Shinella zoogloeoides: one gene and its partner. The protein of the gene in region 2 interacts with the protein of the main gene of each other region in a pairwise test. Links are inferred from orthologs where the notes say so. Each region holds a gene or a part of one and is shown on either strand. Other genes may lie near its edges. The genes, in order: Q9316_RS06780 and ung.

The links.
Region 1: the proteins of ung (region 2) and Q9316_RS06780 interact in binary tests that used the Escherichia coli proteins (3 or more experiments, as listed by UniProt). The link is inferred for Shinella zoogloeoides from one-to-one orthologs.

Annotation. Positions count from the first base shown.
Region 1 is NZ_CP132311.1:1,168,878-1,180,656, reverse strand. Bases 5,154-8,152 are described here. They hold Q9316_RS06780 (class I SAM-dependent DNA methyltransferase), read left to right. Parts: upstream 5,154-5,919; coding sequence 5,920-7,386; downstream 7,387-8,152. Other genes in these bases: Q9316_RS06775 (restriction endonuclease subunit S), read left to right, coding at 7,383-8,152; hsdR (type I restriction-modification system endonuclease), read left to right, coding at 5,154-5,920. Also shown: Q9316_RS06805 (glycosyltransferase), read left to right, coding at 1-482; Q9316_RS06800 (GlsB/YeaQ/YmgE family stress response membrane protein), read right to left, coding at 540-791; Q9316_RS06790 (hypothetical protein), read left to right, coding at 1,322-1,765; more of hsdR, read left to right, coding at 2,540-5,153; more of Q9316_RS06775, read left to right, coding at 8,153-8,726; Q9316_RS06770 (hypothetical protein), read left to right, coding at 8,723-9,715; Q9316_RS06765 (recombinase family protein), read left to right, coding at 9,911-10,522; Q9316_RS06760 (hypothetical protein), read right to left, coding at 10,548-11,624; Q9316_RS06755 (AAA family ATPase), read right to left, coding at 11,621-11,779. UniProt on the Escherichia coli protein: The subtype gamma methyltransferase (M) subunit of a type I restriction enzyme. The M and S subunits together form a methyltransferase (MTase) that methylates A-2 on the top and A-3 on the bottom strand of the sequence 5'-AACN(6)GTGC-3'.
Region 2 is NZ_CP132311.1:2,955,189-2,966,872, forward strand. What follows is about bases 4,722-7,625. They hold ung (uracil-DNA glycosylase), read right to left. Parts: upstream 6,570-7,625; coding sequence 5,874-6,569; downstream 4,722-5,873. Other genes in these bases: Q9316_RS15560 (nucleoside hydrolase), read left to right, coding at 4,722-4,832; Q9316_RS15565 (squalene cyclase), read right to left, coding at 4,879-5,841; Q9316_RS15575 (dihydrodipicolinate synthase family protein), read right to left, coding at 6,652-7,625. In the rest of the region: Q9316_RS15540 (manganese/iron ABC transporter ATP-binding protein), read left to right, coding at 1-748; Q9316_RS15545 (metal ABC transporter permease), read left to right, coding at 745-1,614; Q9316_RS15550 (metal ABC transporter permease), read left to right, coding at 1,611-2,465; Q9316_RS15555 (NAD(P)/FAD-dependent oxidoreductase), read left to right, coding at 2,586-3,821; more of Q9316_RS15560, read left to right, coding at 3,882-4,721; more of Q9316_RS15575, read right to left, coding at 7,626-7,824; Q9316_RS15580 (LacI family DNA-binding transcriptional regulator), read left to right, coding at 8,071-9,111; Q9316_RS15585 (Gfo/Idh/MocA family protein), read left to right, coding at 9,108-10,109; Q9316_RS15590 (acyl CoA:acetate/3-ketoacid CoA transferase), read left to right, coding at 10,114-11,684. UniProt on the Escherichia coli protein: Excises uracil residues from the DNA which can arise as a result of misincorporation of dUMP residues by DNA polymerase or due to deamination of cytosine.

The DNA of each region.
Region 1 (11,779 bases), 1.8 Mb from region 2 along the record:
AGCGCCTCGTGGCGGCCTTCGAACTCCTTGCCGACCGCGTGCCGCATGCCCACCTGCTGATGATCGGCACCGGCGAAATGCAAAGCGCCGTCCATCGCCAGATCGAGGCCAGCGACCACGCATCCCGTATCCACCTCACCGCGCGCTTTACCGGCCCACAGGCGATGGCGGCGATCGACGCGCTCGTCGTGCCCAGCCGCTACGAGGCGATGTCCTATGCCATGCTGGAAGCGGCCGCTGCCGGAAAACCCTTGGTTCTGTCCGATGTCGGCGGCGCCTCCACGGTGCTGAAGGATGGCGAGAACGGCCTTCTGGTGGAAAATGCCGACGACCCCGCGCATTTTGCCGGCGCCATGCTGCGGCTCTGCGATCCCGATCGCCTCGCCCGCCACGCCGCCGCGGCTCGCGCGCGAAGCCTGGACTACAGCCTGGAGCGCATGATCAGCGAGACGGAAGCCATCTACCGCGGGCTGGTCGCATAATAGAAAGGCCGCCCCTTCCCGCGAAGAGACGGCCCTCGAAAACCGTATGGCTTGATGCTACCGCCTGATCGCCCGCGCCAGCGCGATCAATATGCAGGCGCCGATGAAGCCGGCGACGAGATAGCCGAGCCAGCCGCCGAGCGATACGCCGATTAGCCCCAGCAAAAGGTTGGCCACGGCCGCGCCGATGATGCCGAGCACGATGTTCATCAGCACGCCCATATTGCTCTTCATGAACATCTCGGCGAGCCAACCGGCGACACCGCCGATGATGATGGCCGCGATCCAGCCGATACCTGCGTCTTCCATGCGTGTCTCCTCAAGCTCCAGGTGACCGGCGCGAGCGGCCGGCGGCGAGGAAACGCAAAAAGGCGCGTAAAGTTCCATGAGGGAACTTCGGCATATGTCAGGGAGGAGAGAAAATGGTCGGAATGGCGGGATTCGAACCCACGACCCCTTGACCCCCAGTCAAGTGCGCTACCGGGCTGCGCTACATTCCGGACCGCGCAAACCTCTATATTCTCGGGCATTTGGACGCAAGCCCCGTTTTGGGGAAATGAGAACGAATTGGCAAAAAAGTTGGGCTGGTGGGACTTTCCCGACGAGAAGTCCCACCAAAAGTCCCACCGAATGTTCGTAGAAAGTTCACGTACAGGTTACCTTTTTTCTGAACGTTTTGATGCCTGTTGAGAGGTGAGCAAAGAGCGCTGCGGTACCGAACTGGCAATCAAGCCATGAAGCTTTAGCGTCTTGAGGTGGATTTAACCTACAGTGTTCTATCGAAGAACCTGCATCGCGGCTGCGATCAGATCACAGAACCTCGAACTTCAGGTATCGATATGGAACCTGTATCATCCACCAACTCATATCCCGGCGAGAATGCCAGCGCCTTTGCAATCGTCCAACTCGGCAATGCCTATTACAATGCCGCAATGGAACTCTTTAAACACGCGAGCGCGCCCGATCCATTGTCATTTGCGCCAGCACGGCTTTGCGCCATTCACGCCATCGAGCTTTATCTAAACGCTGTCCTGCGGCATGAGGGAGTAGCACCTTCGCAGATACGCGGGCGGATGCATAACCTCGCAGACCCAACTTTCTTCACGCGGCTCAAGCTTCGCAAGAAAACTGCCGATCACCTTCAAGCGCTAACGGAACGTCGGGAATACCTGATCGCTCGCTATGCACCAGAGCAGGCGTCACAGCACACCGAACTCAACCGCCTGACGGCAACGCTGGTCGAGGTCATGATGAAGGCGGGCCATTATGTCAGTAACCCATAGGAGGCGGTAGCGGACGATTTCTGCTTTGCCGCTAGGCACCGGAGACCTATGATCAGATGTTCTTCATCTGGCACACCGGCGATATAGACGAGTACCGCAAGGTGGATAGAGTGACCCTCATCGGGCCGCAGAGGCTTCGCGTACGGTTCTCAACACCGGTCTGGCATCTTGGCTGCGTGAGAAGGTTTCATAGCCGATACTGTTATCTCGCGACTTGGTTGTGAGCATTGACGCCGCAAAGGCTTTGAGGAGGATGGTCGGCGTGACAGGGGTGAAACTGAGACGCCTACGATGTCAATTTAGAGATGTGATTATCGCCACGTTCTTCTGCGGTGAGATAAGTTAAGTTAATTCAGATGGTTGCTTCCAATATCCGTTCTCCGGTGGAGTACGTCAAATGACAGCTTTGTATGTGGCTTGGTGGCGGTATGTCGGTAACTTGTCGTTCGATCTGGCACCAAGTGGCACCATTGAAGTCTGGCGCGCCATCTTGCAACCTGTTGCACGCAATTTTCGGATTTGCGCTATCTCCATTGTCAAGCATTAAGCTTCACCTTCAGCGCGTTCTTGACCTCCTGGTACAGGGTTGTGACATTTTGATGCCGAAGCTGGACAGTTACTGCGGAACGCTGCTCGACGATTTCCGCCGGTGCCCAACCTCTCGAACAGCTCGGTCTCATCTGGGATAAATCTCAATAACAGAGCCGAAAATAACACCTGGCGCTGGACAAAAGTTAACGGCCTCGTGCAAGGATTGCGGCCACGGGGGCGGATATGGTTGCATCACTGAACTTTGATTTTCTTGCGGCGCATGACAATCGACTTGTGACACTGGGCGGGCTCGCTGAACAGTATTTCAGCGGCGATCCATCGACGGCAATTGTCAAGCTCCGCCAATTCGCCGAACTCATGGCGAAGTTGATCGCCGCTCGCCATGCCTCCTACCGTAACGAGCGAGAGACCTTTGACGAAACCTTGCGGCGGCTGTCCTACGAACGGATCATCCCAAAGGAGGTTGCCGACGTTTTCCATACTCTGCGCAAAGCGGGCAACACCGCCGTTCACGAGGCCAAGGGCGATCACGCCAACGCGCTGACCTCGCTCAAGTTCGCCCGGTCGCTCGGCGTCTGGTTCCATCGCACATACGGAAAGCAACCCGGCTTCACTCCCGGCGCCTTTGTTCCGCCTCGCGAGCCTGTCGATGCCACGGCGCCACTGCGCCGGGAGATCGATGCGCTGCGGCGCAAGGTGGTCGAAAGTGACGACGCCGCCACCGCTGCTCGCCTTGAGGCCGAGGAGCAGGCTCGCGCCCGTGAGACAGTCGAGGAACGGTTGCAGCGCGAGGCGGAGGAGCGAGCGATCTGGGAACAGCTTGCCCAGGAGAGCGCGGCGGAGAAGGAGGCCATCGCTGCCAAGCTCGCAGGTATTCAGGCAGCGGCGGAAGCTGCCCCCCGCGTCGAGGTGCAGGAGCTTGTCGAACGCGGTGAGCAGGCAGCCGCGAAGATCGACCTCGATGAGAGCCAGACCCGCGCCCTGATCGATCAGCAGCTTCGAGATCGTGGCTGGGAAGCGGACACCAAAACGCTGCGCTACAGCGCCGGTGTACGTCCCGCCAAGGGGCGCAACATGGCGATTGCCGAATGGCCCACAGCTAGCGGTCCTGCCGACTACGCGCTTTTCGTAGGCACTATGCTGGTGGGCGTCGTTGAGGCGAAGCGCCGCCGCAAGAATGTCTCCGCCGCCATCGACCAGGCCGAACGCTATTCGGTCGGGATCAGGGACAGCTCAGACTTTGTGTCGGCGGGTGGACCCTGGGGGGAGCATCGGGTCCCTTGCGTCTTCGCCGCCAATGGCCGCTCCTATCTGAAGCAGATCGAGACCGAAAGCGGTATCTGGTTTCGCGATACCCGGCGCAGCGCCAATCATCGCCGTGCGCTGGTGGACTGGTTGACGCCGGATGGCATAGCGCGGCTTTTGGAGATCGATCTCGACACGGCCACTGCCACACTCAAAACAAAGCCATTCGAGTTTGGTTTTCCTCTGCGCTCGTATCAGGAAACGGCGATCCGTGCCGTGGAGGCCGCACTGTCTGCCGAACAGCGGTCCATGCTGGTTGCGATGGCGACCGGCACCGGCAAGACCAAGCTCGCCATCGCCATGCTCTACCGGCTGCTGTCAGCCAAACGCTTCCGCCGTATCTGCTTCGTCGTGGATCGCAGTGCCCTCGGCCACCAGACCGAAGGTGAATTCTCGACCACCAAGGTCGTATCAGGCAAGACCTTCGCCGAGATTTTCGGCCTCAAGGGACTGGAAGACGTTACGCCCGATCTGGAAACCAAAGTTCATATCTGCACGATCCAGGGGCTGGTGAAGCGTGTCCTCTTCGCCGCCGACACCTCGGAGGCTCCACCCGTCGACCAGTATGACCTAATGGTCATTGATGAGTGCCATCGCGGCTATCTGCTTGACCGGGAGATGTCGGACGCCGAAATGAGCTTCCGGGGGCAGGACGACTATATCTCCAAGTATCGCCGGGTGCTCGAATACTTCGACGCCGTGAAGATCGGCCTGACGGCGACGCCAGCCCTGCACACCACCGACATTTTCGGCGAGCCGATCTTCCGCTATTCCTATCGCGAGGCTGTCATCGACGGCCATCTGATCGACCACGAGCCGCCGATCCGCATCGAAACCGCGCTCGCCCGGTCGGGCATCGATTTTGCTGGAGGCGAGCAGGTCGAGTATCTTGTGCCGGAAACCGGCGAGATCAACACAGCAACGCTGCCGGACGAAATCCACTTTGAGGTGGAGCAGTTCAACAAACAGGTGATTACGCCGGAGTTTAACCGTGTGGTCGCCGAAGAGCTAGCCAGGCACATCGACCCGGCGCTGCCTGGCAAGACACTGATCTTCGCTGCTACCGATGCCCACGCCGACATGGTGGTCAATGCGATCAAGAAGGCGTTCAGCGACGCCTACGGCGAGATCGACGATGCGGCGGTGAAGAAGATCACCGGCAGCGTCGATAAGGTGCAGACCCTGATCCGCTCGTTCCGCAACGACGCCAATCCGCAGATCGTTGTCACCGTCGATCTTCTGACCACCGGCGTCGATATACCGAAGATCACCAACCTTGTCTTCCTGCGCCGGGTTAATAGCCGCATCCTCTACGAACAGATGATCGGGCGAGCGACGCGGCAATGCCCGGAGATTGGCAAGGAGGTGTTCCGCATCTTCGACGCCGTCGACCTTTATCCGCATCTGCAAGGTCTAACGGATATGAAGCCGATTGTCGTCAACCCGTCGATTAGCTTCGAGCAGCTTGTCCGCGAGATGGTCGAGGCGACCGACGATCACCAGCGGGAGGCAATCCGCGAGCAGATGGCCGTAAAACTTCGTCGCCGTCTCAAGAAACTGCCCGAGGATGCGCGGCAGCGGTTTGAGGCTGTCGCGGGCGAAACGCCGGAAGCGATGTTGCAGCGGTTGCTGGCTGGCGACGCGCCGGCACTTTCCGCCTGGTTGACAGACCGCGCTGCCATTGGCCCGATCCTCGATTGGCAGGGCGATGACGGCAATCCGCGTATTGTGCCGATCTCGCCGCACAGCGATGAAGTTGTTGCTGTAACGCGAGGTTATGGCGAAGCTGAGAAGCCCGAAGACTTCCTCGATAGTTTCACCGCCTTCGTCCACGACAACGTGAACAGCATCGCCGCGCTCAAGCTGGTGGTGACGCGCCCCCGCGATCTCACTCGCGCAGATCTGAAGGAGCTGCGCCTGGCGCTCGACCGCAGGGGCTATTCGGAAGCCAATCTGCGTCGTGCCTGGGCGGATGCGAAGAACGAGGAGATCGCCGCCTCGATCATCGGCTTCGTGCGTCAGGCGGCGATTGGCGATCCGCTGACCCCGTACGAGGATCGCGTCAGATCGGCGATGCGCTCGATTATGGCGAGCCGCTCGTGGACCGATCCGCAAAAACGCTGGCTGTCGCGGATCGGTGAGCAGATCGAAAAAGAAGTGATTGTCGACCGCGAGGCCATCGACAAGGAGCCGTTCATCGCCGATGGAGGGTTCAACCGTCTCAACAAGGTGTTCGGCGGGGAGCTTGAAAACATCCTTGCCGGGATCAATGAAGAAATGTGGAAGAAGACCGCCTGATGACAACCACCACCGACATCGTTGCCAAGCTTTGGGGCCTCTGCAATGTCCTGCGTGACGATGGCGTCACCTACAACGAGTACGTGACCGAGCTGACCTACCTGCTGTTCCTGAAGATGTTGGAGGAGACGGGGCGCGAGGATCGGCTGCCTGACGGCTATCGCTGGGGCATCCTCGCCAAGCGCGAGGGCGTGGAGCAGCTCAACTATTACAAGGCGATGCTGCTCGATCTCGGCAAGGCCAGGGACGGCCTGATCAGCGCGATCTTCACCGATGCGCAGACGCGGCTTCGGAAGCCGACCAACCTCAAGGCGCTGACTTCCAACATTGACCAACTTGACTGGTTCTCCGCCCGCGAGGAAGGGCTCGGCAATCTCTATGAAGGGCTGCTGGAGAAGAATGCCGCCGACAAGAAATCCGGCGCGGGGCAGTATTTTACGCCGCGACCGCTGATCGATTGCATCGTTCGGCTGATGCAGCCGCAGCCCGGAGAGGTCGTGCAGGACCCGGCAGCGGGCACGGCGGGCTTCCTCGTCGCCGCAGACCGCTTCATCAAGGATCACACCGACGATCTTTACAAGCTCTCGCCCGAGCAGGCGCACTTCCAGCGCAACAATGCCTTCGTCGGCGGTGAGCTTGTGCCGGACACGCATCGGCTCTGCATGATGAACCTGCTGCTGCACGGCGTCGAGGGCGGCGTGGTGAACATCGACACGCTGTCGCCGGATGGCGAGGCATTGCCCAAGGCCGATCTGATCCTGACCAATCCGCCGTTCGGCACCAAAAAGGGCGGCGGTCGCCCAACCCGTTCCGACTTCTCGGTGACGGCGGACACATCGAACAAGCAGCTTGCCTTCGTCGAGCACATCGTCCGCGCCCTCAAAGCCGGTGGCCGCGCTGCTGTGGTCGTGCCGGACAATGTGCTGTTCGAGGACAATACCGGGCGGCGTCTGCGTACCTGGTTGATGGAGCTTTGCGACCTGCACACGATCCTGCGCCTGCCGACTGGCATCTTCTATGCACAGGGCGTCAAGACCAACGTGCTGTTCTTCCAGCGCGGTAAGACCGACAAGGGCAATACCAGCGTCGTGTGGGTCTATGACATGCGGGCCAACATGCCTGCCTTCGGCAAGACCCGCCCGCTGACCGTGGCCGACTTCGCCGAGTTCGAGACCGCCTATGGTTCCGATCCGAACGGCAGGGCCGGGCGGAAGGATGAGGCCGAGGATAGCCGCTGGCGCATGTTTACCCGAGAAGCGATCACCGCCCGCAACGACAATCTCGACATCGCATGGCTGCGCGATACCGAGGCCGAAGCCGAGGAGGCGCTGACCGAGCCGGAGGACATCGCGGCCGCCATCATCGGCCACCTCAAGGCCGCTCTTGAAGAGATCGAGGCACTGTCGGAGGAAATCGAGCCGGATAGCGTCGAGGAGGCCGCTGCCATCGCGGAGGCGGCTGAATGAGTAAGCTGCCACAAGGCTGGGCCGAAGCCACGATTGAAGATGTGACCGAGTATGTTCAGCGAGGCAAGTCCCCAAAATACGCGTCCCATAGCGATCTCCCGGTGATAAACCAGAAGTGCGTTCGCTGGACCGGTGTTAATGAGGCTTACCTCAAGTATGTTGACGCGTCTCAGTGGGCATCGTGGACGGCAGAGCGTTTCTTAGTTGACGGTGACATTCTCTGGAACTCAACCGGCACCGGAACGATAGGTCGTGCTGCGATTTTCCGGCCACTAGTGACGGCCCCACGTGCCGTTGCAGATAGCCATGTTACGATTGTTCGGACGAACCCAGCGACATTGCCTGAGTACCTACACCGGCTTATCCAATCGCCATTAGTCCAGTCGAAGCTCGATGAGATGCAGTCCGGCTCGACCAATCAGGTTGAATTAAGCAAATCCGAAGTCCTAGAGACCCTCGTTCCCCTCCCACCACTCCCCGAACAGCGGCGGATTGTGGCGAAGATCGACAGCCTCAGCGGCAAATCCAGACGGGCCCGCGATCACCTCGACCACATCCCCCGCCTCGTCGAGAAGTACAAGCAGGCCGTGCTCGCGGCAGCTTTCAATTCCGTTGAAATGGCGGAGTGGCGGCAGGTTCAACTCGAAAATGTTTTGACGGATGCGCTGATAGGGCTTGTTCGCGGGAAGAGCGATCAGTCAACCATTCATGGCGTGCCCTACATTCGAATGAACCACTACGATCTAGATGGTCGGTGGAATGACGATGATCTCACGCTAGTAAATGCCGACGCCGCAGAAATGGCCCGATACGAGCTGCGCGACGGCGATCTGCTGTTCAATACTCGCAATAGTTTTGAACTTGTCGGAAAGGTGGCGATCTGGAGCGGCAGGCCATCAGGCTATCTGTACAACAACAATCTACTCAGGCTTCGCTTCAGATCGGAGGTCATCCCGGCTTTTGCTTTCTACCAGATGATCTCTCCGCAGTTTCGGGCATACCTTCACTCGCAGAAAAGCGCGACGACGAGTGTGTGTGCGATCTACCAGCGAAGCATTATGGCCGCGCCGTGGGCCTATCCTGATGCAGATCGACAATTGGAAGTCGCCAATTGGATTGAGGGTGCGTTCTCGAAGATCGACCGCCTCGCCTCCGAGGTGACCAGCGCCGGCAGGCTGATCGACCGTCTCGATCAGGCCGTTCTCGCCAAGGCCTTCCGGGGCGAACTCGTGCCGCAAGACCCCGAGGACGAACCCGCCAACGTGTTACTGGATCGGATCAGGGCTGAGCGCGGAGCCGCACCGAAGTTGAAGCGCGGCCGGCAGGCCAAGGCGACATGAAGGTCTTCATTGCTAATTTCGGACGCGAGAATTATGCGTGGCCCGACTGTCTGGCTCGCGGCACCATCGCGACGACGAATGATGTCGCAGTGCAAGGTTTTTGGGAGGCGGGCGACCGCGAGAGCTATATTCAGAACCGTATGAAGTTGCACAAGACGGCGGCGGGAAAAACGCCGACCCGTCCGGTTGCCTCTCGATGGTTCAATCTGATGACGACAATCGTTGAGAGTGAAGGCGACATCTGGCTACACCGGGAGAAGGATCAACTCTGGTGGACAACCTCGCGACCCGATCCTGCGACCTTCGAGCCGCTGAAGGAGACTGTCGGAGATCGTCGCGACGTAATCATCTGCCACAAGCCGTGCCAACCCTGGTCGAACAAGAGCCGTAAAGGTAACCGGCTCGAATGGGCTGGGCTGCACCCCAAGGCGCAGGAGTTCCTGTTTACCGAAGGGACGCTCCAGCAGCTGAAGCCCGACAATGCCGAGTACGCCCTGGCACTGATCGATGGCGACGATATCAACCCATGGCATTCCCGGCTAGATTGGAAAGCAAAGGTCGAACGGCGCAAGAAGAACCCCGGCACCACATTCAACGCTCGCCAAAAAGCGATCTGGCGCATGGCGGCAACCGCGAAGGGCACAGTCGATTTCGCCAACGGCCAACAGGTGTTGAGGACCGTCAAGAACAAGGACCTTCTTATCCCTGAGCATGAGTTGATGCCGTTTCTCGACGCTCTTCTCACCGAACAGGACGGCCTCTGCGCCATCACGAACCTCCGTCTCCAGTATGATGGTGACGAGGATGACAGGGAAATGCTGTGCTCACTCGACAGGATCGACAGTAGCGGCCACTATGAGAAGGACAACTTGCAAATTGTGTGTCGGTTCGTAAATCGATGGAAGAACAGCAGCGATGACAGCGAGTTCCGTAGGTTAATCCGCGTCGTGCGAGGTGAACCTGACGGTGAAGAGAACGCCGATCATTGATACAAACGTTGAATTTCACAACCTCGTGGAGACGTGGAATTCAGGTCTAGGTAGAAATATCCTCGGTTATGATCAATGGTTTAGTTGAGGTGTGCTGATCCTGAACCAGCATTTATCTGGTTCATTTTGAGCGTTTGACTATCTAAAATAAACCGCCATTATGGAAACCACCCTAACTAAACCGAAGAGGTTTCCATGCTCGCCCGAGCTTATCTCCGCGCGTCAACTGATGAACAGGACGCTACCCGCGCACGCGCTCAGCTTGAGGCGTTTGCAGAAGAGCGGGGCCTAATTATTGCATCTACATATGTGGAGAACGAAAGCGGCGCGAAACTCGCCCGTCCCGAACTGTTCCGTCTTCTATCGGATGCCCGGCCCGGCGACATCCTTCTAATCGAGCAGGTGGATCGCCTGTCGCGTCTAACTGCATCGGACTGGCAGAACCTTCGAGGAGAACTCGACGCCCGGCAGGTGCGAGTGGTCGCTCTTGATCTTCCTACATCATGGATGTTGGCAGCGCCTTCCGACGATTTCACCGGAAGGATGTTCAGCGCTATCAATTCCATGATGTTGGATGTCCTCGCTGCCGTAGCTCGAAAGGATTACGACGATCGTCGGTGCCGACAGGCGCAAGGGCAAGCTAAAGCCAAGGCAGAAGGCCGCTATCGTGGCCGCGTCGAGGACGTCAAGCGCAACGCAGGTATTGCCTCCATGCTGAGGGCCGGAATGTCTTGGTCCCAGGTCCAGAGCGTAACAGGTGCATCCCGTGCAACTGTTGCAAAGATCGCGAAGCGTTTAACAGCCTAGAGAACGCGTCAGCATTTTCATCCACTCATCCGAAGTGATTGCTGAAGTTCAATGCGGCCGCCGGGCGCGTAGCCCCTTTCTCGATTTTCTCGCCTTTCTTTACATCCACGTTCGCAAACTCAATCATATCTTCCGTGGCCCAATGCATAAGTCGCAGCGCCAGCCCCCCATTAGTGACGTGGGTGCGCCAAGCCTTTGCTCCGTCGAAGTCCCTTGAATATTGGCCAGTAAGACTAAAAGGATTAATTTGACGGCTGCATTTCCCAGCCACAATCTGGCTGCAGAGTTCTCGGAGTGTCGATGAAAAGCGCCCGTCCCGAGCGCATTCCACGCCTTCCAGACTTGCGGCAAACTCCGAGCCAAGCGCGAACGGCTTGAGCTTTCCATAGCTAAGCTCTTCGCCTCCGGCAATCTGAAGCGCTAGCGCACCTAAAGTTATTGCAAAGTGGAGATCGCTAGCGTTGCGAGCGGAACGCCAAGTGTAATCCGCGAACTCAGCGGATACGATGTTGCGCAGGTGTGTCAACGCAACAACAGGGCTAGCCACTTTTATCGGTGGTTTATCCATCATCTCGCAGTGGCATCCTCCAAATTCATCAAGTTGAGCTTCAATATCGAACCGCTCTTCAGTTGAACTGTCGAATGCCGAGCCGACCCAAATCCGCTGTGACAGTGTAGACACCGCGGCAGCGCTAGCAAAAATCCTTTGTGTTTCGTGCATCATTTGAGTTGGCGATAGATCTGGAAGCGCCGGATCCGAGCGAAAATCGCTAACAGACTTCGCATCAATAGGGCTTGCTTCTGACGCCCTCAAGCATATTTGTAGAATAGTATGATATCTCTGCAAAAGATCATGTGTTGAATATATATGCTTTAGCTCCATTATTTCTAGAAACTGGTCAATTTGCTCGTAGTCTGGGCCAAGATTTTGACCCCATAGAATTTCTTCCGCATAATCTGAGATTACTAGCTTTAATGGTAGTTCTTGGTCAGTAATATCAGAGAAATGAATTAATCTATCTATTATTTCCTGTCCAGTTTTTGCGTCAACTGCATAATTTGGAACGGCCAATATCGCGGTATCAAGGTAAATTATACTCATTGCTTATTGCTCTTATTGGCCCGCTTCCGAGCGGCCGCTTTGATGAGCCGTGCTACGTCGTTCTGACTTTGGTCAAAGAAATCTTTTGGCCAGTTTGAAATTGCACCGAACTCAGACACCTCGATCGGTCTAATTTCACTTTTCCCGTCATGCTT
Region 2 (11,684 bases):
CACCGCGCTCGTCGGCGTCAACGGGGCGGGCAAGTCCACGCTCTTCAAGGCGATCATGGGCTTCGTGCCGGTCGCCGCCGGCACGGTGACGATCCTCGGCCTTTCCGTGCGCGAGGCGCTGAGGAAGAACCTCGTCGCCTATGTGCCGCAGGCCGAGGAAGTCGACTGGACCTTTCCGGTGCTCGTCGAGGACGTGGTGATGATGGGCCGCTACGGCCACATGAACTGGCTGCGCATTCCCACGAAACACGACCATGAGATGGTCGACAAGGCGCTGTCGCGCGTCAACATGGCCTCCTTCCGCAAGCGCCAGATCGGCGAACTCTCCGGCGGGCAGCGAAAGCGCGTCTTCCTCGCCCGGGCGCTGGCGCAGGAAGGCCAGGTGATCCTTCTCGACGAACCCTTCACCGGCGTCGACGTCAACACCGAGGAACAGATCATCGAGCTGCTCGGCAAGCTGCGCGACGAAGGCCGCGTCATGCTGGTCTCCACCCACAATCTCGGCAGCGTGCCCGACTTCTGCGACCGCACCGTCTTCGTAAAGGGCACGGTGATCGCCTCCGGCCCGACGAAGGAGACCTTCACCGAGGCCAATCTGGAGCGCGCCTTCGGCGGCGTGCTGCGCCATTTCATCCTCGGCGGGCACGACCTGCACGACGACGAGGACAAGCGCACCGTCAAGGTCATCACCGACGACGAACGCCCCTTCGTCATCTATGGCGAGCGCGATCCGGAGAAGACGCCGTGATCGAAACGCTTCTCGAACCCTTCACCTACGGCTACATGGTCAACGCCATGTGGGTGAGCGCGCTGGTCGGCTGCATCTGCGGCTTCCTCTCCGCCTATCTCATGCTAAAGGGCTGGTCGCTGATCGGCGACGCGCTGTCCCACTCCATCGTGCCGGGTGTCGCCGGCGCCTACATGCTGGGCCTGCCCTTTGCCGTCGGCGCCTTCCTGTCCGGCGGGCTCGCCGCCGCCGCCATGCTCTTCCTCAACCGCAAGACGAAGCTCAAGGAAGACGCGATCATCGGCATGATCTTCTCCTCCTTCTTCGGCCTCGGCCTCTTCATGGTGTCGCTGTCGCCGACGCCGGTGAACATCCAGACCATCGTGCTCGGCAATATCCTCGCCGTCACGCCCGAGGATACGCTCCAGCTTGCCATCATCGGCGCCGTCACGCTTCTCATCCTGCTCGTCAAGTGGAAGGACCTGATGGTCACCTTCTTCGACGAGAGCCATGCGCGTTCCATCGGCCTCAACCCGACCGGCCTGAAGATCCTGTTCTTCACGCTGCTCAGCGCCTCGACGGTCGCGGCCATGCAGACGGTGGGCGCCTTCCTCGTCATCGCCATGGTGGTGACGCCCGGCGCGACCGCCTACCTCCTCACCGACCGTTTCCAGCGCCTCATCGTCATCGCCGCCGCGCTCGGCGCCGGCACCAGCCTCGTCGGCGCCTATGCCTCCTACTTCCTCGACGGCGCGACGGGCGGCATCATCGTCGTGCTGCAGACGGCGATCTTCCTTCTCGCCTTCCTCTTCGCGCCGAAACACGGCCTCATCGCCGCCCGCCGCCGCAGCCGGCTGGCACTCGTCACGGAAGGCCGCCAACCATGAACGAGACGCTTGAACTCGCCCTCCTGCCCTTCCAGCTCGCCTTCATGCAGAACGCTTTCCTGGTGACACTGATGATCGCGGTGCCGATGGCGCTGCTGTCCTGCTATCTCGTGCTCAAGGGCTGGTCGCTGATGGGCGACGCGGTCTCGCACGCCGTGCTGCCGGGCGTCGTCATCGCCTATGTCGTCGGTCTGCCCTTCGCGGCGGGCGCCTTCGTCGCCGGCCTGTTCTGCGCGCTTGCCGCCGGCTATCTCAAGGACAACAGCCGGGTGAAGGAGGACACGATCCTCGGCATCGTCTTTTCCGGCATGTTCGCCCTCGGCCTCGTGCTCTACGTGAAGATCCAGCCGGACATCCACCTCGACCACATCCTGTTCGGCGACATGCTCGGCATCGCCGTCTCCGATCTCGTGGAAACGGCGGCGATCGCCAGCGCGTCGACCGCCTTCATCCTCTTCTTCCGCAAGGACCTTTTGGTGCATGCCTTCGACCGGCAGCACGCCTCGGCCATCGGCCTGCCGGTGAAGCTGCTGCACTATGGCCTGCTCACCGTGCTTTCGCTCGTCGTGGTCGGCGCCCTGAAGGCGGTCGGCATCATCCTGGCCATCGCCATGCTGGTGGCCCCGGGCGCCATCGCCGCCCTGCTCACCCGGCGCTTCCCGAGCATGCTGATGGTCGCCGTCGCCGTCGCCGTCGGGGCCACCTTCCTCGGCATCTGGCTGAGCTTCATGCTCGACAGCGCGCCCGCGCCCACCATCGTGCTCCTGATGACCATCGTCTTCGTGTTCGCCTTCCTGCGCCAGGTGCTGGCGAGCCGCAGGCCGGCGATCGATGCCCGCAGGGAGGCCTGATCCGGCGCGGCTTTCACTCTGTCGACAGCCATCCGGTTTCCGTCTATCGTCCGGCGCAAATGGCCGGCCGTGCTTCGCGGGCGGCGGACTGCAACGAAAACAGAGCGGCAACGGGACGGCATGGCGCATATCGGTATCGTCGGCGGTGGCCTCATGGGCTGCGCCACAGCGCTCAATCTCATGGAACAGGGCCACAGCGTCACCATCCTCGAACGGGATGCCGGCGGCCTGCCGGCCTCGGTCGGCAATGCCGGCATCCTCGCCGTGCCGGAAATCGATCCGCTCGCCCGGCCGGACATGCTGCTCTCCGTGCCGAAATGGCTGCTAGATCCGCTCGGGCCCCTCACCGTGCGCTGGCAGGACCTGCCGGCGCTGACGCCCTGGCTCCTGAAATTCCTGCTCTCCGCCCGCGCCGGCAAGGCGGCGGAAAGCCGCGCGGCCATGCTCTATCTCATGAAGACCGCCGAGGCCGACCATATCCGCCTCGGCACCTTCGCCGGCATTTCCGGCCATATCCGCGACACCGGCGCCCTGACGGTGTTCGACAGCCTTTCGGCGCGCGACAAGGCATTCGCCCATGAAGCGGAAAACGCCAGGCTGGTCGGCTGCAATGCCGAGAAGCTGGATGTCGAGGAAGCCCGCCGCCGCGTGCCGGCGCTGCAAGGCGCCTTTGCCGGCGCCACCTTCAACGACGGCTACAAGACCTTCGAATATCCGCTGACCTTCCTGCGCCGGCTGCAGGCGGCCTTGCGTGAGCGCGCGACGCTGCTCGACGCCACCGTCTCCTCGGTGCGGCAGACCCAGGACGGCGTGGTCGTGCGCACGGAGGGCGGCCGGGAATTCACCTTCGACAGGCTGGCGATAACGGCCGGCGTCTGGTCGCGCCGCTTCGTCGCCGATCTCGGCCTGAAGGTGCTGCTGGAGACCGAGCGCGGCTACAACACGACCTTCATGAACCCCTCGACCACGCTGGAAATGCCGGTGTTCTTCTCCGAGCACGGCTTCGTCGCGACGCCCTTCGAAAACGCCCTGCGCATCGGCGGCGCGGTCGAGCTCGCCTCGCCGGAAGCGCCGGCCAACTACAAGCGCGCCGCCGCCATGCGCCGGAAGATGCGCCGCTACGTGCCCGACCTTCAGGAAGAAGGCGGCACGGAATGGATGGGCCGACGCCCATCGACGCCCGACACGCTGCCGGTCATCAGCCTGCATCCGCAGGACCCGCGCATCGCCTTTGCCTTCGGCCACGGCCATCTCGGCCTGACGCTGTCGGCGACGACCGGCCGCCACGTCGCCCGGCTGCTTTCCGGCGAAGGCGAGAGCGCGCTCGCCCCCTTCTCCATCGCCCGCTTCCAGTAAGCGCGCGATCTGCTGAACGACGACAAAAGCCCTATAAAAACAAAAAGAAAGTGACCAACCATGCACAAGGTTATTTTTGACACGGATCCCGGCGTCGACGACGCCATGGCGCTGCTGTTCCTGCACAATCATCCCGAGATCGACCTGATCGGCATCACCACCGTCTTCGGCAATGCCTCCATCGAGACGACGACGCGCAACGCGCTGTTCCTGAAGCGCGAATGGGGCATTGCCGCGCCGGTCGCGCGCGGCGAGGGCAAGACCTACAATCCGATGCGCAACCCGATCGACTGGCCGGTGATGATCCACGGCCATGACGGGCTCGGCAATATCGACGTGCCCGAGGTAATCGACCTGCCGGTCGATCCGCGCCCGGCGCACCGCTTCATCATCGAGACCGTCCGGGCCAATCCCGGCGAGGTGACGCTGATCGCCGTCGGCCGCATGTCGAACCTTGCCTATGCGCTGAAGGAGGACCCCGCGATCGCCGGCCTCGTCAAGCAGGTCATCATCATGGGCGGTGCCTTCGACGTGCCGGGCAACATCACCCCCGCCGCCGAGGCCAACATCCATGGCGACCCGGAGGCCGCCGACGTGGTGATGGGCGCGCCGTGGAAGGTGGTGGTCGTCGGCCTCGACGTGACGATGAAGACCGTCATGACGCGCAAGCGCCTCGCCGAACTGACCGCCGAGAACGGCAGGCACCTGACGCTGCTCTCCGACATCTCGCAGTTCTACATCGACTTCTACGGACAGCATGTGAAGGACGAGGGCATGGTGGTGCACGACAGCTGCGCCTGCGTCTATCTCGTCGCGCCCGAACTCTTCACCACCCGCAGCGGCGCGATCCGCGTCGTGGCCGGCGGCATCGCCGATGGCCAGACGATCCAGAAACCGGATGCCCGCAGCTTCCCGCCCGGCAACTGGGACGACCTGCCGAGCCAGCACGCCTGCATCGGCATCGATGCGCAGAAGGTGATGGCGCTGCTGGACGAGACGCTGGTGCGCTGAAGCCGTTCCGCCAAAGCCGTGAAAATCCTGTCGCCGGCCGGTGCCCTTACCGGCCGGCGTTTTCGTTCCACCAGCGCAGGACGCGCAACGCCCGCAAGGTGATCCAGCGCGACGGTTCGCCCACCGTCTCCATCTCGAACCAGACCGGCCCCTTCAGGGACCAGTCGAGCCGCCACCTGCCATCAGCCATCTGTTTTGAGCGCAGGTGCGCGACGGCTTCCGCAAGGCGCTGATCGGGCACGCCGCCGGCCGCCCGGAAATAATCGAGCCCGCGCAGGACGTCGTAGCGCCACCGGTACGGATAGAGAAAGGCGAGATAGCGCTCGTCGACCACCGCGCCGCTCGTCAGCCCGCGCAAAAGCCGGCGCTCGAGGAGATATTCTTCGCCCGCCCGCCGCGCGGCAGCGATTTCCGGCGTTATCCCCTTTGCGCGCCCGTAGGCGAGGAGCGCCTCGAGCACATTGATCGTCGTGTGGAAGGAGGAACGATCGGAGCCGTTGCAGCGCTCGCAGTTCCAGCCGCCGTCCGCCTGCCGCTCGCCAAGCAGCCGCGCGACGATCGGCGAAACGTCGACGCCGAAATAGACGCCGGCCGTCACCGTGCGGGCATTGATGCATTCCTCCACCTCGCCATCCCAGAAGGGCTGGCCGTCATGATCCCAGCGTGAATGCTGGCCGACGAGCCGGATCGTCTCGCGGGCCTGCAGGGAGGCCGGATCGAGGCCGAATTCGCAAAGCTGCTGCAGCGAGAAGCAGGTGGCCGTCCAGGCCTGGCCCAGCTCGCGCCACTTCTCCTGCGTGTAGCCGGCAGGCATGAAAGCGCCGCCGGCCCATTGGCCGTCCGCATCCTGATGCGACAGAAGCGCCGCGCCCCAGCCCTCGGTTTCCACCTTGGCACGCTCAGCCTGCCATTCGGCCTCGGGCGTATCGAGCAGATCGCGCATGACCTGCCAGCGGATCGCCGGGTCCGAATCCAGAAGCCAGTCGATGACGGAGCCGGAGGATGCCATGGGAAAAGCCTACCAGCCCCGGCGGGCAATTTCTATTGTGGCGTTGCCGGCAATTGCCAGTCGATCGGCTTGCGTCCGTGCTTTTCGAGGAATTCGTTCGCCTTGGAGAACGGCCGCGTGCCGAAGAAACCGTTATGCGCCGAGAGCGGCGACGGGTGGGGCGAGCGCAGCACGAGATGGCGGTTGCGATCGACGAAGGAGGCCTTCTTCTGCGCGTAGGAGCCCCAGAGGATGAAGACGACGGGCTTTTCCTGCTCGTTGACGGCCCGGATGACCGCATCGGTGAACCGCTCCCAGCCCTTGCCCTGATGCGAGGCGGCGCGGCCCATTTCCACCGTCAGCACGCTGTTGAGCAGCAGCACGCCCTGCTTGGCCCAGTGCTCCAGAAAGCCGTGACGGGCCGGCGGGATGCCAAGGTCTTCCTGCATTTCCTTGTAGATATTGACCAGTGAGGGCGGGATGCGCACGCCGGGCTGCACGGAAAAGCACAGGCCATGCGCCTGCCCCTCCCCGTGATAGGGATCCTGCCCGAGGATGACGACGCGCACCTCGTCGAGCGGCGTCAGGTCGAGCGCGCGGAAATATTCCGCGCCCTTCGGGAAGATGCGCCGGCCATCCTGCTTCTGCTCCAGCAGGAAGGCTTTCAGCTCGGCCATATAGGGGCTGGAGAATTCGGCCGCCAGCGGCGCCTTCCAGCTCTCGCCGACCTTTACCTCGCTTGCCGCCATCGTCTGCTCCCATCCTGTCTTGAGCTGGCGAGTTTAGCGCCGGATGACGGCGAGGACCGGCGCGAGGACCGGTCATCCACAGCTAATCTTGCGCGACGCCGAGCACTGCCATCAGGTTTTTCATGCGCGTAGCGGCAAGTTCCGGCCTGTCGAGCACGTTCGCCCGGTCGGCGAGGCGGAAGACATCGGCATAGTGCAGGACGCCGCGGGCGGACTGCATGCCAGCCGGCATGGTGAAATGAGCCTGATGGCCGTTCAGCCAGGCGAGGAAGACAACGCCCGCCTTGTAATATTGCGTCGGCGCCTCGAAGATTTTTCGCGACAGCGGCACGGTGGGCTCGATGACGGCGCGGAAGGTGGCGACATCGCCCGATGCGAGCGAGGCCAGCGCCTTCGAAGCCTGCGGCGCCACCGCATCGAAGATGCCGAGCAGGGCGTGGCTGTATTTGCGCCCGTCGCCCTCGATCAGTTCGGCGTAGTTGAAATCATCGCCGGTGAAGCAGAGAACGCCGTCGGGCAGCCGGTCGCGCAGTGCCACTTCACAGGCATTGTCGAGCAGGGAAATCTTGATGCCCTCGACCTTGTCGCGGTTCTCCGCGATGATCGACAGCACGGCGTCCAAGGCCGGCTCGAAACTGTCCGAACCCCAATAACCCCTCAACTGCGGATCGAACATGTCGCCGAGCCAGTGCAGCACCACCTTGTCCTTCGCCTGGCCGAGGATGCGGCCGTAGACCTTGCGGTAATCGTCCGGCGACTGCGCGAGGTGGGCGAGCGCGCGGCTCGCCATCATGATCGCCCGGCCGCCGTGCTTTTCCACGAAACCGACCTGCTCCTCATAAGCCCTGATAACGTCGTCCAGCGAGCGGGCGTCGGCCGGGTTGAGATGGTCCGTGCCCGCGCCGCAGGCAAGATCGGCGCCCGGCACGGTCCTCGCATCGGCGAGCGAGCGGCGGATCAGCTCCTGCGCGCCGGCCCAGTCGAGCCCCATGCCGCGCTGCGCCGTGTCCATCGCCTCGGCGATGCGGAAGCCGAGCGACCAGAGATGATGGCGGAAGGCCAGCGTAGCTTCCCAGTCGACCGCCGGCGCCTCCCACGGCCGCATGTCGCGGCGCGGATCGGACACCACATGGGCGGCGGCATAGGCGATGCGGTTGAAGGCCGGCGCGGCGGCCGGGCGCTCCGTGGGCGTGCCCACGAGCGAATAGGCTTCGACGCCGCCATCGGCGCGCGGCAGGGAAAGGCTGATCGGCATGGAGTCCTCCCGAAGGTCTTGTCAGGCAATAATTTAGATCGTTCCAAATTTCAAGATGAATTTTGAAAGCTTCATCAAAGGGAGCGATCAACGACGCAAAAGGGCTGCTGATACGCCAACCGCCGGTGTTAGAGACCGGTAAACCCGCTTCAACAAATATGCCGATCCCGCTTGACAAATTTGGAACGATCCAATTAATTACCGACAACAAGCGGGACAGGAGCACCCGCCCAGGGAGGAATGGACGTGAACAAGAGCCGGGTGACAGTCGTCGACATTGCGCGCGCCGCCGGCGTGTCGAAGTCGACCGTCTCGCTCGTCCTGCAGGCAAGTCCGCTCGTCAACGAGGCGACCCGCGCCAAGGTGAACGCCGTTATCCGCGAGCTCGGCTATGTCTACAATCGCGGCGCGGCGAACCTGCGCCAGTCGGCCTCCTCGCGGATCATCGGCATCATCGTCAACGACCTCACCAACTCCTTCTTCGCGGAGCTGGCGGTCGGCATGGACATGGTCATGCAGTCCGCCGGCTACGTGCAGTTCCTGTCGAATTCCGCCGAGAACATCGACCGCCAGCGCGAGGTCATCGCCTCGATGCGCGAGCACGGCATTTCCGGCCTCATCATCTCGCCGGCTCGCGGCACGGAGGCGGCGGACCTCAAGCCGCTCGCCGCCAGCGGCATCCCCGTCGTCGCCGTGGTGCGCAACGTGGTCGGCGCAAAGGTCTCCTCGCTGTTTTCCGACAACTATGCCGGCGCAAAGGATGCGGTGCGTCATCTCATCTCGCTCGGCCATCGCCGCATCGCCTTCCTCGGCGGCATACCCAACACCACGGTCTTCACCGAGCGCGTGGAGGGCTGGCGCGACGCGCTGGCGGAAGCCGGCCTCGATGCGCCCGATACGCTCGTCATCGGTTCGGCGGCCTCGCGCGCTGGCGGCGTCGCGGCCATCGAGCGCGCGCTTCTGCTGCCCGACCAGCCGACCGCCGCCCTCTGCTTCAACGACGCGGCCGCCTTCGGCGTCTGCGACGGCCTGCGCGCCGCCGGCAAGGAGCCCGCCCGCGATTTCGCCGTGGTGGGTTTCGACGATGTGATCGAGGCGGAAACCGCCGTGCCGGCGCTGACAACGGTCTCCGTCGATCCGCAGGGCATGGGCCGGCGCGCCGCGCAACTGCTCCTGAAACAGATCAACACGGGCCGGGTGGAGCCCGAGGCGATCGTCAGCTCCGTGCGCCTCGTCGTGCGCCAGAGCTGCGGCGCCGGCCAGAAGACGAAGAGGAAGTCGGCATGACGCGGTGGGGACTGATCGGGGCGAGCACGATCGCCAAGGAATGGGTGATCGGCGCGATCCGCGCGACGGGCGGCGAGGTCGTTTCCGTCATGAGCACGAGCGCCGAGCGCGGCAAGGCCTATGCGGACGAGCAGGGCATCACGAAGGCGGTGACGTCGCTCGACGACCTCGTGAACGATCCCGATGTCGACGCCGTCTACATCTCCACCACCAACGAGCTGCACCGCGACCAGGCCCTCGCCGCCGCCAAAGCCGGCAAGCATATCCTGTGCGAAAAGCCACTTGCCATGTCGCTCGAAGATGCCCGCGCCATGGTGAAGGCCGCGAAGGATGCCGGCGTCGTCATGGCGACCAACCATCACCTGCGCAATGCGGCGACGCACCGGGCGATGCGCGAGGCCATCAAGGCCGGACGCATCGGCACGCCGCTTGCCGCCCGCGTCTTCCACGCCGTCTACCTGCCGCCGCATCTGCAAGGCTGGCGGCTCGACAAGCCGGAAGCCGGCGGCGGGGTGATCCTCGACATCACCGTGCACGATGCCGATACGCTGCGCTTCATCCTCGACGACGACCCGGTGGAGGCCATCGCCTTCTCGCAGGCCGGCGGCATGGGCAAGGCCGGGCTGGAGGATGCCGTGATGGGCGTGATGCGCTTCAGGAACGGCGTCATCGCCCAGTTCCATGACGGCTTCACCACGAAATTCGCCGAGACAGGCCTCGAACTGCACGGCACGGAGGGCTCGCTGATCGGCCGCAACGTGATGACGCAGCGCGCCACCGGCACGGTGACGCTGCGCGATGCAAGCGGTGAGCACGCCCTGCCGCTCGACCATAAAAATCTCTACGAGACCGCCCTTTCCGCCTTCCACGCCGCCGTCGCCGGCAAGGGGCAGCCCTCTGCCGCCGGCGAGGACGGCGTCTGGTCGCTGGCGACCGGCCTTGCCGTCGTCGAGGCCGCCCGCACGGGCAGGACCGTCCGCATCGAAACCGGATACTGAAGCAATGAACAAGCATATCACCCCGCGCCAGGCGGCAGACCTCATTCCAGACGGCGCCGTCGTCTCGGTCTCCTCCTCCTCCGGCCTCGGCTGCCCCGACCTGACGCTGAAAGCGATCGGCGAGCGCTTCGAGGAGACCGGCCATCCGCGGAACATCACGACGCTGCATCCCATCGCCGCCGGCGACATGAGCGGCATCAAGGGCATCGACTACATCGCGAAGAAGGGGCTGCTCGCCAAGGTGCTTGCCGGGTCCTATCCGTCCGGCCCCTCTTCCTCCGAACCGCCGCTGATCTGGCAGATGATCACCGGCAACGAGATTCCCGCCTACAATATCCCCTCCGGCATCCTCTTCGACATGCACCGCGAAGCCGCCGCCAAGCGCCCCGGCGTCATCACCAAGGTTGGCCTCGACACCTTCGTCGATCCCACCCGCGAGGGCTGCGCGATGAATGCCGCCGCCGCCAGCAAGCCGGTGGTGGAGAAGATCACCTTCGCCGGCGAGGAATGGCTCTATTTCAAGGCGATCGCCCCGCAAGTCGCCATCATCCGCGCCACGACGGCGGACGAGCGCGGCAACCTCACCTACGAGCACGAGGGAGCCACGCTCGGCGGGCTCGACCAGGCGCTCGCCGCCCGCAACAATGGCGGCATCGTCATCGCGCAGGTCAAGCGCATCACCAAGGAAGGCTCGCTGAAGCCGCATGACGTGCGCGTGCCGGGCGTGCTGGTCGACTATATCGTGGTCGATCCGGACCAGAAGCAGACGACGCAGACGCTCTACGATCCCGCCATCTCGGGCGAGATCTTCCGCCCGCTCGACAGCTTCCGCGTGCCGGAATTCAACATCCAGAAGGTCATCGCCCGCCGCGTCGCGCAGGAGCTGGAAGCCGGCAGCGCCGTCAATCTCGGCTTCGGCATTTCCGCCAACGTGCCGCGCATCCTGATGGAAGAGGGCCTGCACGGGGCCGTCACCTGGGTGATCGAGCAGGGCGCGGTCGGCGGCGTGCCGCTGCTCGACTTCGCCTTCGGCTGCGCCTCCAATGCCGATGCCTTCATGCCCTCGCCCTACCAGTTCACCTATTTCCAGGGCGCGGGCTTCGATGCTTCGCTGCTGTCCTTCCTGGAGATCGGCAGGGACGGCTCCGTCAACGTCTCGAAGCTCTCCTTCCGCCCGCATGTGACGGCCGGCTGCGGCGGCTTCGTCGACATCACGGCGCGGGCGAAGAAGGTTGTCTTCTCCGGCATGTTCAATGCCGGCGCCAAACTCGCCGTCGCGGACGGCAGGCTCGTCATCGAGAAGGAAGGCAAGCTGAAGAAGCTGGTCAACGCCGTCGAGCACGTCACCTTCTCCGGCCCGCGCGGCGTGGCGCAGGGGCAGGACATCACCTATGTCACCGAGCGCTGCGTGATGAAGCTGACGCCCGACGGCATCATGCTGACCGAGATCGCGCCGGGCGTCGATCTCCAGGCGCATATCCTCGACCAGTCGGAATTCGACCTCATCGTCTCGCCGGACCTGAAGGTGATGGACGCGGCGCTCTTTGCCGATGCGCCGATCGGCCTGGCGCTGCC